One region of the Peribacillus sp. YIM B13482 genome, then DNA from elsewhere that is predicted to be linked to it. Evidence: riboswitches for the same ligand, from Rfam matches in the RefSeq annotation. Region 1 holds a riboswitch; the other holds the start of a gene.
The links. Region 1 has a riboswitch for ZMP and ZTP ahead of ACFX4L_RS08575 (glutamate/serine transporter AimA). Riboswitches for the same ligand answer to the same signal wherever they lie in the genome.
Positions count from the first base shown of each region.

Region 1 (7,526 bases):
AAGCACATGTCGTATTAAATTATCACACTGAAAATGGCGACCATAAGGAAATCATTAAAACGATTGAAGCAGCAGGCGGGAAAGCCGCAGCCATTCAAGGCGACGTTTCAAAGGAAGCAGATGTAAAGAAATTACTTTCATTTGCTATCGACACTTTCGGTACCATCGACATCATGATCAACAATGCAGGCATTGAAAATGAAGTCCCGAGCGAAAAGCTGACGCTTGAGGATTGGCAGAAAGTCATCGATGTAAATCTTACGGGTATGTTCCTCGCAAGCAGGGAAGCTATCAATTATATGCTCGATCATGGTATCAAGGGCAATATCATTAATATGTCTTCCGTTCATGACCGGATTCCATGGCCTCATTTTGTCCATTATGCAGCAAGTAAGGGCGGAGTGAAGATGATGACAGAAACCCTTGCACTTGAATATGCTCCTAAAGGGATACGGATAAATAACATTTCCCCCGGCGCAATCGACACACCCATCAATGCAGAGAAGTTCAATGACCCAAAATCTAAACAAGAAGTCATCGACCTGATACCGATGGGATATATCGGTAAACCGGAACAGATTGCCGCTTGTGCTGCCTGGCTAGCCTCAGCTGAATCAAGCTACGTAACGGGCATGACCTTATATGCTGATGGCGGAATGACCAAATATCCAGGATTCCAAGCAGGAAAAGGCTAAAGTTTTTCTGTTTTAGGTAGCTGTTGAAATTTCCCTTTTATAACAAGAAAAAGTCATGTATATGGATAGTAGAAAAGAATTTATTTTTCCATTAATACATCATTTGTTGCTGAAATAAATTTAAAGCGTAAATTGGGGTTTTCCATTTTCCATAGAGGAAGAGCAAATGGAATAAAGTATTGCGATGTAATGATATTAGCCCCTATCTTTATTTCCTCCAGTTCGCTTCCTGTTTTCAACTGTTTTTTCCCCTGTTGAAAGGTGCGAATAATTTGATCCGCAAATGGAATGAAGGCTTTCCCTTTTTCGGTTAAAATAATCCCTCTCCCTTGCCTCTCAAATAGTACTGAATCGAGTTCACTCTCAAGTGTCTTAATTCTTGCCGAAACCGTTGGCTGTGATAAAAACATTGCCTCTGCGGCTTTATGAAAACTATTAAGGTGAACAACATACATAAAAGCTTCAATATGGTCAATATTCATCTTCCCAACTCCTTTTTCCAAAATGAACGCAAAAAGCTCCTGTTCGCTTATCGCGTTCAGGAGCTTTTGGTTGTCCAATCAGCTCATCCTATTATAATAATTCTTTCACCGATTTTAATCCTATAAAACCAATAAGTAAAGGTGTAATTTAATTAACTGAACAATCAACAAGTCACGATATATTTATTGCGATTCATACAACATGGTATTCAAGGAACCTAATACTATTTATGCAGGTAGAGGATTCTAAGTAAATAAAACTAATAGTTCCATTCTCTTTTTGCCCGATTTTAAAAACTAAAGCTTCATGGATTTGGATGGTCACTTGATCATTTATTGTCCACAAGTTATGCACAGAATCCTTATCTATTCTTTGTTCGTCAATCTTTTTTGGACGTTTCGGGACTTTTCCAAGCGGTCCACTTTTTAGGAAATTGATGGACCATCATGTATATGTTATATTTTTTCTCCTTATAAAAGAAAAGAAGGGTCAACCTAATGTAGGGAATTCCAATAATGACATAAGGAAAGAAACTACATGCCTCAACAATAAATTGATAACAATCAATTAAATCAGGGAAAAGCAAACGTTACCTTACGCAAACCTTACTTTCATAAACATGATTTTGGGGATTACCTCAATTAATATACACAAACCTAAATAATAGAGTACCCATATTGAGGAATAAGCCTTTTAATAACAAATGATTTTGATGCTTCCATTCAACCCCACCTTTTTAATGGCGGTATGCTTTGAGGGAATCTAAACGTATTGTATGGATCATAGGTCGTTTTCACTTCTCGAAGCCGTTTGAAATTTTCTCCATAGTACGCAGTTGGCCAATCTTTGATGAGGGTATCCGGCCAATTCACATAGTCACCGGTCGTATACGGAGACAAGGCGTACTTAAGTTCCTTGATCCAATGAATGTTATGCCGCTCTTCTTCTGGATTAGTCCATGTAGCCAAATACTCCTGGGCGATTAAAGCATCCCGATAATAAAATGCCGTTTCCGTTGGTTCCGCACGGCCAGCCGCTCCTCCAAGGGATTGATGCCAAATGGCTGCATTTTCATTTGGAGCGTTTTCCAGAAAATGCTTCATCGTCAAGATTGCTCGCTGAGGAAAAGTTTTTTCAATGAAAGAACCTGACCTCTTACGATGGGCCGGTCGATTTCCACTCGGATCATTAAAGAATCTTACGGCTTCAATGTACGGGACTTCCTTTATCATGACATTTGTTGGTGAACCAGTTTTCGTCAAAGGTTTTAGAAGCTGCTTTAACCTATGTGACGTTCCAACAAATTCACCTTGAGCGATAATTTGGTTTACTTCCTTTGCCTTGAATTCAATTTCAGAAGTTAGACATTCATCAGCTTGAGGGGCCCAATCCTGCCAGGCATTAAACACCGCTTCGAAATCTTTCCACCCCCATGTGACGGAGAAAACCGATACCCTTGATACAGGGTGTACCCTGAAAGTAAGAGAAGTGACTATGCCAAAGTTTCCCCCTCCACCCCCGCAGCATGCCCAAAATAAATCACTATTAATTTTCCTATTTGCTTTAATGAGTTTGGCGCCCATCTTTCCACACGCCCTTACCATTTCTATTTCAACCAGATTGTCACAAGTAAGTCCAAAGCGCCTCGTTAACATCCCTATACCACCGCCAAGCGTAAGACCTACAAGACCTACACCGCTTTCGGTCCCAGCCGGAATCGTCGTTCCATACTTCCATAGCTTATTATATACTTGCCCTAAATCAGCTCCGGCTTCAATTTTTGCGATCATTTTTTCACGATTGACCTTGATCTTATACATTTCACTAATATCAATGATTAGACCGCCGTTCACTAATGAAAAGTTTTCATAACTATGCCTGCCGCTCCTAACCCGGAAAGGTGTATGATTTTCCCGGGCCCACTTCAGTGAATTCAACACATCATTGGTATTTTGACAAAACACAATGACCTTTGGGAATTTAGGAAAACTTAAGTTATTATTTATCCTGGCATGCTCATACTCGGCATCATTAGGTGTAACGATACGCCCGGTAAGCTTTGTTCTTTCCAAAATATAAACCCCTTTCTCAGATGATGTAGAGAATTATATATACTATGAAATTCTTTAGGAAAAGACACATTCTATAGGTGGAAGTGATTTAAAAACAATCCAATTCATACTTTTACCTCAACCTCCGCACTAAAAAGTAGGATATTTAGTTTTTCTATATGATAGAGCATACTTATCTCGCAAGATTTCATTATTTACTTGTGAATTCCACCAATTTACTCGCAAAGACTAAAAAACCCTTAAAACAAAATAACGTTACAATCGCCAGCACTTATTTTAAAATAAATAAAAAAACATGGTCATAAAATAACCATGTTTTCTTTATACTCATATAACTGTGTCTGCACAAAAAGTTATTTATTGATAAATTCTTTGTTGATTTTTTCAGCTTCATCCATGTATTCCGTTTTAATGCCGCTCTTAACTCCCCACCAAAAGAAGCCAAGTGCCAGACATGTAATGACCACCATATCCCAGCCAAATGTAAGAATATTTTTTCCGCCGAACTTCTCACTTCCAATATAAGAAATCAAAATCATACAACCTAAGTAAAGAAGCATCCAAACACCTGATAAAAATTGTTTTTTGAATCCATTCCATTTATTTTTAGCTTGATAATAAAAGTAAATAGGCAGTCCAATGGCAATGATGAAAGCGACTTCTCCTGTTAATGGCCAACGCGCCCAGTATAAAGTAAGCGATGCAAAAACAAATCCGCAAGGTGCAATAATAGAGGCACCTTTTAAGTGAAATGGACGGTTAAAATGTGAAGCGGTACGTCTTAATGTTGCCAATGCAACTGGCCCCATGATATACGAAATAAGTGTGGCAACTGAAATCACTTCTGCAAGTACGCCCCATCCGCGGAATAAAAATAAAAAGATAAAACATACACCTAAGTTTAATAACATCGCTGGACGCGGAACACCATAAAGTGGATGTAATGTACCAAAGATCCTCGGTAAGTACCCATTTTTCTGCATTCCATAAAGCATTCGCGAAGTTGTAGCTGTATAAGTGGCACCTGAACCAGACGGTGAAACAAACGCATCTACAAACAATACAATCGCTAACCAGTTAAGGCTTAGAGCAATTGCCAAATCTGCAAAAGGTGAATTAAAATTCAGATGACTCCATCCGTTCACGATCATTGACGGATCGACTACACCGATAAACACAACTTGTAACATAACGTATATAAAACCTGCAATTAGAATAGAGCCAATAACAGCAATAGGTATAGACTTATTCGGTGACTTCGCTTCACCTGCCATATTAACGGGACTTTGAAATCCGTTAAACGCAAACACTATACCAGAAGTAGCTACTGCTGTTAAAACGCTTGCCCAGCCATATGGTGCGATACCCTGAGAACTTGTAAAGTTTTCACCATGAAATCCAGCAAAAAATAACGATCCTGCCATTACACCTGGAACAATTAATTTAAAAATGGTAATAAATGAATTTGCCTTAGCAAAAAGGTTGACTGTCCAATAGTTGACGAAGAAATAGAACAATAGTAGTAAAGAAGCTATGAATAATCCTTTGGTCGTTAAGATATTGTTATCAACTAAAGAATGAGACCATCTGGCCCATTCCCAAGGCCACGTACTCATATATTGTACTGAAGCAATGGCCTCAACGGTAATAGTCGAAGCGATAGATATCCAGTTCGCCCACGCAGCTAAAAATCCAATAAAAGAGCCATGCGAATATTGAGGATACTTAACCATGCCTCCAGCTTCAGGAAACATTGCCCCAAGCTCTGCGTAAGATAATGCAATAAATAAAATTACCACCATACCGATAATCCAAGAAAAAATAGCTGCTGGTCCAGCAATCTGGGCAGCTTTCCACGCTCCGAACAACCAACCTGAGCCGATAATAGAACCAATACCTGTCATAGTTAAAGCAAAGGTCCCCATCTTTCTATGCATATTACTCATCTCTACCTACACCTCTTCCTAGGAAAATAAAAAACACTTGATCTATAAATCAAGTGTTTGCCCAGGCGCGCGGCTTATACTCTATATGCTCCCCCATGGTACTCCATGTTGCGCCAGTTACATATAGGAAAATAGTTTTTTTAAGTATATAAGATTATTTTAAATTCCACAACACTAAAAAAATATTTATATTTTTTAAATATTACCATTGATTTTTCGGAATTACCTATCAATATTCTTTTGAATTTGAAAAAATTAGGTGAATAAAGTCTCAAAAAACAAACATTCGATTTTTAGAACATATGTTAAAACCTATAATCATTCCCCTAAAACATTATACTTAAAAACCTTAAATAGCCTATATGTGCAAAAATGAACCGTTCATTTTTTACAAATTATATCCCAAAACCATTTACATAGAATTCATGCACTAGTTAGGAAAATCTTATTTTCTGCCAAAGGAAATACTTGAAATACTCCATATCTTTATTAAGAATTTTTTCTACAATAACCAAAAAAAGTCATGCACAAGTTGGGAAAAAGCCTGAGGGATGAAGATTTCTCTTTATCTCTCTTTGTTTTATCCACAATTTATGCACAACTTTAATTAGTGTCTATTATATTTATACTAAGGGGAAACACACTCGGCAAAGCTCGAGTCATGTACGTAGATTAAACAAGATGATCTCCCAAAATCCTTATTATAGAAAAACTCGTATCACTCATCTTTTTATCAAAATGGCACGAGACTTCTTAACTGGAAATCTCATCATCGGATTTAGCATCCAATGGTATTCGTTTATCCATTTTCAGCATGTAATAACTTACTACGACCAATGCTAGGAAAACAATCCCGACAACCAAGGAAATCCTGGTACTTGGATTGATCCACATACCCACCAGCACCATCAGTAAAAAGGCAATTGTCGCATAATTACTGTAAGGGGCAAACGGCATTTTGAACGGATGTTTCTCCATTTCAGCGGCATTTACCTTTCTGAATTTAAGCTCACTGATAAGTATGACAAACCATGGAATCATTCCGGGTAAAACACTCGCACTGTACACATAAAGGAATAATTCCGGCGGTGCAAGGTAATTCAGGACAACCCCGATACCCAATCCTAATAGTACAGCGATCGTACAATATGCCGGCACTCCACTTTTAGATACTTTTGCAAAGATTTTAGGAGCTTGGCCATTCAATGCCAGTGTGTAAAGCATACGCCCTGCACTGAAGATCCCACTGTTGCATCCGGACATTGCCGCAGTGATTACGACAAAGTTAATGATGCCTGCAGCTGCTGTGATACCGATTTTAGCAAAGGTTGAAACGAATGGACTTCCGATGTCATCTAGTTTATCCCATGGATAAACCGTCACGATGACGAATATAGCGCCAATGTAGAAAATTAAAATGCGCCATATGATTGATTGGATCGCTTTTGTTACGGTCTTCGTTGGATTCTTCGCTTCTCCGGCCGCGATGCCGATGAGCTCAACCCCTTGATAGGAAGCCACGACAAGGGAAAGCGCAAAGAAGAATCCTGTCCAGCCTCCCGTAAAGAAGCCGCCATTTGCCCAAAGATTCGATAATCCAATTGCGTCTCCGCCATTCCCTATTCCAAAGAAAATAAGGCCAAGGCCGGCAATGATCATCAATACAATCGTTATTATTTTTATAAGCGCAAACCAAAATTCAAATTCCCCGAAAGATTTTACGGAAATGAGGTTGGCTGCCCCCAAGATGATCATGGCGACCACACCTGGTATCCAAGCTGGTAACTCCGGGAACCAATACTGCATATACATTCCAACGGCGATGATTTCGGACATTCCTACGATTACCCATTGAAACCAATTGCTCCAAGCAGTCATATAACCTGCTAAAGGATGTATATAGCTGCTAGCAAAGGATGCAAAAGAACCCGTAGTCGGTTCTAAATATAGCATCTCCCCCATAGAACGCATGATGAAAAATATAAATATACCTGCGATGGCATATGCAAGCATTACAGAAGGCCCTGTCCATTTGATCGTGCTCGCCGATCCCATAAATAACCCGACCCCAATGGTTCCGCCCAAAGCTATCATTTGAATGTGACGTGCCTCCAGCCCTCTCTTTAATTCCTTGTTTGACATGATTAACTCCCCCAGATGCAATATTAGCAGCAATGCTCTTCCATCCTTACCGCCAATCGACTCTATTTATTATTGTGGTTAGAAATGCCTTATCGTAATCATATAAATAACACTTTAATTTTGTTTTCTTATCTTATAATAGTAAATACTCTGTAAAAACACAAATGTATTTTTCAAAAAAACAGTTG
Region 1 covers NZ_JBHZPF010000012.1:37,338-44,863, reverse strand. Annotated here, with positions in the region: gene ACFX4L_RS08590 (glucose-1-dehydrogenase) at 1-695, shown strand, start outside; partial or broken gene ACFX4L_RS08585 (LysR family transcriptional regulator) at 779-1,177, opposite strand; gene ACFX4L_RS08580 (FAD-binding oxidoreductase) at 1,901-3,250, opposite strand; gene ACFX4L_RS08575 (glutamate/serine transporter AimA) at 3,604-5,196, opposite strand; ZMP/ZTP riboswitch at 5,249-5,327, opposite strand; gene ACFX4L_RS08570 (amino acid permease) at 5,950-7,338, opposite strand.

Region 2 (7,526 bases), on a different contig from region 1:
CGATCATATGAAATACAGGTCTTCATCATTTCCATAAAATAGGTTGATAGTTAAAGTATACATATTTCCGATTAGAAACAAAACCTTATTTGGGGATTCAGTAAATGTACAAAACTAGATCATATCAATCAAGGAGGATTGCAGCGGGTAGCTAATGAATATATATAGCAAACGATTCAATGGGAGGAGTCTATCATGAAGGTTAATCAAAGAAAAATAAATAATAATGAGAAAGAAGTTTCATACACACATATTGAAAATGGAAGTCGGGCCGTTTGTTTTATGTTTTCAGGTGCGGGTTACACGTATGAGAAGCCGTTATTTTATTATTCGACAATGCTCATGCTTCAAAAACAGTTTGATGTCGTGCATATTCATTACTCTTACGACCAGGATATATTCAAGCATCCTTTGGTGGATATCACAAAAGTGATCGTTAATGATATGAATCCCGTCCTTACGGAAATACTTCAAAATAATGAATATCAAGAAACTGTGTTTCTGGGCAAATCACTTGGCACCATTCCGATCATCAACGGAATTATGAAAAGTGAGCGGTTCATGAATTCCAAAATGATTTTGCTTACGCCGCTATTGAAGTTCGATTCTATTGTGGAAGGGCTATTGAGCAGCAATCATTCAGCACATATAGTAATAGGAGAAAAAGATCATCATTATATTCCAGGTAAAATTCAAATGATAGAAAATAAAACGAATATAAGCATAGATCAAGTCCCTAATGCTAATCATTCTTTGGAAATTGAACCTTTGCATGCTTCAAGGTCGATTACGATGCTGGAAGATGTAATGAAAAGAATGGAAGAGTTCTTAAAGATAGGATAGAACTAACGAACTTGAGCGGATAGCCAGTTATGTTGAATCTGAATGCATGGTTTTGATCATTCATTAAGCCTGCAATCAACTCACGGGTGCCCGGCCTTTAGCAGGGAGTGCTTTTTTTAAGAGTGAAGGGGGATAATGATAACTAATCATGGATTTATGAAAGGAGAAATCATGGAGGGAACCCATAGATTTAATTCAATTGATGAGTACATTATACAATTTCCCGAAGAAGTTCAGGAGATACTAAAAACGATAAGAACAGTCATAAAGAATGCAGCACCGGATGCAGAAGAAAAGATAAGCTATCAAATGCCTACTTTTGCTTTATACGGAAATCTGGTACATTTCGCTGCCTATAAAAAACATATAGGACTTTATCCAACTTCAAGCGCGATCTCTGCTTTTGAATATGCTTTATCTGATTATAAACGTTCAAAAGGGGCCGTTCAGTTTCCACTGAACAAGCCAATTCCTTATGAATTAATAACCGAAATCGTTACATTTAGAGTGGAAGAGAATAAAAAGAAGGAAGCGGAAGGGAAATTGAAAAAGAAAAAATAACAAAAACTATTATCTATGTAACATTTGATTGTGAGATTCAAAAAGATAGAGAAGGGTGGAAATAGTATGTTCAAAAAATTATTCGGTAAAAAAGAAAATGTGGAACATCTGCTTGCTCCTATAAATGGACAAGTTATAAATATTGAAAACGTTCCCGATCCAGTGTTTTCCGGGAAGTTAATGGGGGATGGAATAGCGATTCTTCCTGAGGAGGGGGTGGTTGTATCTCCTATTGATGCAGAAGTGATCCAGGTTTTTCCTACTAAACATGCTTTAGGCCTCCGCACAAAGCATGGCATAGAATTGTTAATTCATATAGGTTTAGATACAGTTAACCTTAAAGGTGAGGGATTTGAAGTCCATGTCGCAGAAGGGAAAAGTGTAAAAGCAGGAGACAGGCTTGTTACATTTGATATCGAATTTCTAAAATCCAAAGTTCCCAGCATCATAACTCCGATTATTATCATGAATGGCGAGCTAGTTGAAAAACTGGAAAAAACAAATATCAGCCAAGCAAATAGTAACGAAACAACGATTATGAGTGTTCATTTAAAGTAAGGCCTAATGTAGAATCGGATTCTTTTGAGAATGATAAGGCATTAAACCCCGGTTCATTCATTGATTCTACAAGTTTAGCCGGCGGAGTCATTAGCCCCATGGGTGTTTACGGTCGGCGATGGTTCTTGAATTGTTTTTGTTATGCATACATCCATTCTTTTTTTGTTGTGGGCAGGATTATCGGAAAATGGAGCGAATAGTAGGTGAATGAACATAAAATAAATCAAGTGAGGGTGAATTTGATGGGAGTTCAAGCAGAGAAGATCTTTGTAAACTTGCCTGTTAAAGATTTGGATGCCTCAATAGAATTTTTCACAAAGGTGGGCTTTAAGTTTAACGAGCAAATGACCAATGAAAATGCAACATGCATGGTTATCAGTGAGTCTATATATGTCATGTTATTGGTTGAAGATTACTTTAAAACGTTTACCAAGAAGGAAATCCCGAATCCAGCAGCAAGTACGGAAGCCATCGTGGCCCTATCGGTTAAAAGTAAGGAAGATGTGGATGAGGTCGTGAATAGGGCACTCGATGCTGGCGGAAGGCCTTTTAATGAAGCCATCGATCATGGGTTCATGTACGGGTGGAGTTTTCTGGATATCGATGGGCATTCTTGGGAAGTTTTTTACATGGATGAAAGCGGGTTTAATCAAAATTAAATCAAACGCAAGGCACACTCCTCACTTAAGGGCTGTGTCTTTTTTTGAAGTCAACATGATTGCCTGCTAGAAGTAGGAACCCGTTAGTTGGAGTGTATAACATCATATTTAACAAGTAAGACAAAGCAGGGGAAGGTGAGAAGAACTGAAGTTCCCAACAAAATTCGGCACTGATATGAAGGATGAAGAATATGAAAACCCTTCCCAACATAAAATGTGGGAAGGGATTTCTAGCTTATGGACACAAAACTTTGCACTATTATTCTATCGGTTTAATTCGAGAAGGATGACATAGAAAACTGCTAGAAATACAAGGACCCTTCGCATCCAGCAACATTCATCTTAAATGAAGTTTAATCATAACAATACAGGGCTAATATCTTTCCACTCATAAACCAATAGATTTAATTCAGCACCAGTCATTTTGATTTTTTCGGTTTTAAGCAATTCAGCACCAAAAGCCTCATAGAAAAATCGAGAGTTATTATCTTCAAGCACCTCAACAAAAATTGTATGGAAGCCCAGTTTTTTAAATATAAAAAATAATTCTTTGATGAGTTTCTTTCCAATCCCCATTCTTTGAAAATCTTCGAGGATATATATCGCAGTTAGATCACCCGAATCTTCAACTTTATTCGTTTCCCTTTTTCCTCCGCTTATAAATCCGACTATTTCTCCCTCGTTATTTTCTGCTACATAAACATGATTTCTATCTTTAGATATATTCTCTATCCATACGTCTTTCCTTTTCCCATAAGACAGTTTATCTAAAAAATCACTTGGCATTATATTTTTATATGTGGTACGCCAGCAATCGACATGGACTATTGCTATACCCTCAGCATCAGCAACGTTTGCCTTTCTTATTAACAAATTGATTTCCCCCTTTACAGGTTAAATGAAAAACGCGGTTCAAATAGGTAAATTCAAATTTTTCACCATTGACGCACTGAATTCAGGAGTATGTTCCATATAAAAAGGATAACTATCACGAAGTATAAATAGTTTCTTAGAGTCATCTAAAAAAGTGTGATCCATTTGTTTTGTCAGTTCATCAATAAACCTTTTATCGGGTGTACCGAACGTCACCGCCATTTTTGGCGGTAAGGCCTTCATGGCAATAGGGATCCAAGGCCTTTGTTTTGAAACCACTATTGCATGTGCTGTTCCGCTAATTACGAAATTAAATATATCTTGATCTTGTTCCGTTTTCATACCAAGGTTACTTTTCAGCCAATCGCGTAAGCTTGGTACCGAATCCACAGGGAAGCCAATCTCTCTTAAATAAAGTGTTCTTAACATTCCGGATGCCTTCCGTTCATCTTCATTTACATAATCATGGGCAATGATTTCGAGAAGGTGGCCATCTCCATCACGAAAATATAGATTTTTTCTTCCGTTCGTTTCGTCGATATACTGACCATGTTCTTGTCTTAGGACCAATAATCCGGATTGTTGGATAAATGATGCCGCTTCATCAAATTGAGAATATGGGACTTGAAATGCAAAGTGTGCTGGAGAAATGGGCTCAAACGCTTCTTTAAAACTCAACGAAGTAAAGGGCGTCAGCTGAAACTGAATGAACTCTTTAGATTCTGATAGAATGGGGAGCTGCAGGCGGTTAGCGTAGCATTGCTTTACACCTTCAATAGATACTGTCAGTAATTCTAAATCTGCGAAATGAGTAATCAAAATTTTCACCCCTTATCTTCTAGTTTGCTATACCCCCTATTTTTTACTAATATTATCCATTTTGCAACTAACCTGCCCGAGTCCAAGAAATCAACAGGGCCTTCTTTTTAAATGAACATGGAATAATTGTTAATGATTACTATTATATGATACTATTGACCTGGTTTGTTTCGTGGGGGAAGGTGTAGGATGAAGCGGATTTTCCGTAATAAAATATTTTATTTACTAATCTTCTTGGTTACCTTGGGGATTGTGTTTATTTTTAATAATGACAATGAACCGACTGAGGAATTAACTGAAGATGAATTTTTCACAACTTTAGAGGATGGCAAAGTAACATATTTGGAGTTGGAGCCCCAAAAAAGAGTTTTTGAAATAAGCGGGCGGCTGAAAGGTTATGAAAAGGATCAATATTTTATCGCCACTGTCCCAAATAGTGAAATTTCGATGAATAGAATGAATGACGCTGCAGAAGAACATGATATAGAAAAAATTGTGGTCATGCCACAAGACACAGAGACAAGCGCATGGGTCAATTTTTTTTCAACGTCCATTCCGATCATGATCATTTTCACCCTATTTTTCGTTATTTTACTATTGGTCAAAAGAATGAACCATTCTAAATGATGAAAAAACTTGCTTTTCCAATTGGATGGTTTGAAATGAAAGGGAAATCATTAGAGGAAATTGAAGAATACTGGCGTGAGCATGATTTGGCAAAGGCTATTAAACCTGCTTAAGTTGGCCATTCGCAAGCGGTCATGCTGAGTATTGACTTCTTCCATATAAAACCTTTAAATTGATATTGAAATTTGCTGAATAATTTGATAGAATAAAATCAATCAAAAGACTATGTGCAACTGGCGAAACACGGATAACCGTGAGGGAACACATAGTGTCGTAGCCGTTCGCCTGGGCAGAGGTAAGGGATTTTATCCCTTGCCTCTTTCTGTTTATTAACAGAGGATAGTGAAGTTTTAAAGAATGCAGATTTTCATGGGCAAAAAATATTGTCAATATTTCGAAATTTGAAAAAAAACTATCATAATCAAAAGGGGACAAACAAGATGAGCACAATTCTTTTAGAAAAAGTGAAAACGATCAAAACATTAAATAATATTGCTGAAAGCGGGCTAAATGTATTCAATAAAGGCGATTTTACGGTCGACAATGACAGTGAAAACCCTGATGCGATCGTTGTTCGCAGCTTTAACATGCATACAATGGAATTCGGAGATCAATTAAAAGCAATCGCAAGGGCAGGGGCGGGAGTCAATAATATTCCGGTCGACAAATGTACCGAGCAAGGAATCGTTGTTTTTAATACACCTGGTGCTAACGCTAACGCTGTAAAAGAAATGGTACTGACATCATTAATGGCTTCATCTCGTAACCTTTTTGCCGGTGTGGCATGGACAAAGACATTAGAAGGCGAAGGAGAACAAATTCCGAAGCTTGTAGAAGCAGGAAAGAAACAATTCGTTGGAAAAGAAATCAAGGGAAAAACTCTGGGTGTAATCGGCTTAGGTGCGATCGGTGCGCTTGTGGCGAATGATGCCCTGGATTTAGACATGGATGTAATTGGATTTGACCCGTTCATCTCTGTCGATACAGCTTGGAATTTATCTCGCAATGTACAGCGCGCCATGACGATTGAAGAGTTGTTTGCAGAATCTGATTACATTACTGTACACGTTCCATTAACGGATGACACAAGAGGAATGTTTAACCAAGAAACATTTGGCATCATGAAACCAGGCGTTCATATTTTGAACTTCTCACGCGGTGAGCTAGTGAATGAAAATGATATGGAAGCTGCACTTGAAAGCGGGAAAGTTGGCAAGTTCATTACAGACTTCCCGAATGAAAACGTGCTGAAAATGAAAAATGTCGTTCCAATTCCGCATCTTGGTGCCTCTACGCAAGAATCAGAGGAAAACTGTGCCATCATGGCAGCACGTCAGGTGAAAGGATTTTTAGAAACAGGGAACATCAAGAACTCAGTGAATTTCCCAAATACTTCCCTTCCTTTTACAGGAAATCGTCGTGTGGCAACATTCCATGAAAACGTTCCGAACATGGTTGGGCAAATCACACTGGCTGTATCAGGCTTTAATTTGAACATCGCTGACATGGTTAACAGAAGCCGTGGGGGATATGCGTATACGATCATCGACATTGACGGTGAAGTAAACGGCGATATCATTCCTAGCTTGGAAGAAAAAATCAAACAAATCGAAGGCATCGTTACAACCCGTATTATTTAATTGGAACAGGAAGAAAGCATGAAGGAACGCCCTGATGCTTTCTTGCCCAAATGATAAATAGCAGTGCAAGCCTCAATTCCTTTAAGGAGTTGAGGCTTTTTAATTTGCATGGGTTTAGCGTTATAAAGGAATTGTTGGTAAGTTCAGTGTCTTCAAGATGCAATTCCTCCAGTTAATTCTCCTTAAACTCCCTTAATAAAAAATTAAGAAAAACTATTCATAATAAGTTTCACCAATATGAATAGGGAGTTAGTTAAAAAAAATCAAGGACAAACTACTTAGGGAGGATAAGATATGAAAAAGCTGATGTTCGTGAAGCTTGGATTAGATATTTTAATGGCCGTTACGTTCGTATTATTTTTCAATAAACAAGTATTAGGAGGATTAACGTTTCATGAAATTGCCGGGTTAGTAATTGCCGTATTATTTTTCATCCATGTGTTGCTCAATTGGCGATGGGTAAAAAAAGTCACGGTTAAATTGTTTGACCTTAATTTACCTCTTAAAACAAAATTTGGTTATTTTTTAAACGTAATGTTGTTAATTACAATGACCTTTATTATGATCAGTGGTATTTTTATTTCAAGAGTTGTATTCCCAAATATCAACGTTGGTAATGAACAATGGTTTAAAATTTCTCATATATCCATTTCGTTTTTAGTGCTTATTTTAGTTGCAGCCCATATTGGATTACATTGGAAATGGGTAATAAATGTTTTTAAAAATATGATGAAGTTCAGAACCCCCAAACCATTCATAGGGATTTTAGCAAGAGCAGCAACAATTGCTTTATTAGTGTTTGGGGGCTATCAAATGTACTCAACAAATTTCATCATGCAGCTGCAAGGAGTTGCGAACGTGTTTAATCTTTCTTCTTCACAAATGCCAGAAGGCGGCTTCGAAAGGGGAGAAAAACCGAACTTTCAAGAAGGGGACTTCAAAAGGG
Region 2 covers NZ_JBHZPF010000010.1:59,295-66,820, reverse strand. Annotated here, with positions in the region: gene ACFX4L_RS07665 (alpha/beta hydrolase) at 196-843, shown strand; gene ACFX4L_RS07660 (iron chaperone) at 979-1,404, shown strand; gene ACFX4L_RS07655 (PTS sugar transporter subunit IIA) at 1,471-1,962, shown strand; gene ACFX4L_RS07650 (VOC family protein) at 2,205-2,621, shown strand; gene ACFX4L_RS07645 (GNAT family N-acetyltransferase) at 2,979-3,494, opposite strand; gene ACFX4L_RS07640 (VOC family protein) at 3,534-4,313, opposite strand; gene ACFX4L_RS07635 (ATP-dependent metallopeptidase FtsH/Yme1/Tma family protein) at 4,503-4,940, shown strand; ZMP/ZTP riboswitch at 5,160-5,238, shown strand; gene ACFX4L_RS07630 (phosphoglycerate dehydrogenase) at 5,381-6,580, shown strand; gene ACFX4L_RS07625 (DUF4405 domain-containing protein) at 6,875-7,526, shown strand, end outside.
Region 2: another riboswitch for ZMP and ZTP. It lies ahead of ACFX4L_RS07630 (phosphoglycerate dehydrogenase); the one in region 1 lies ahead of ACFX4L_RS08575 (glutamate/serine transporter AimA).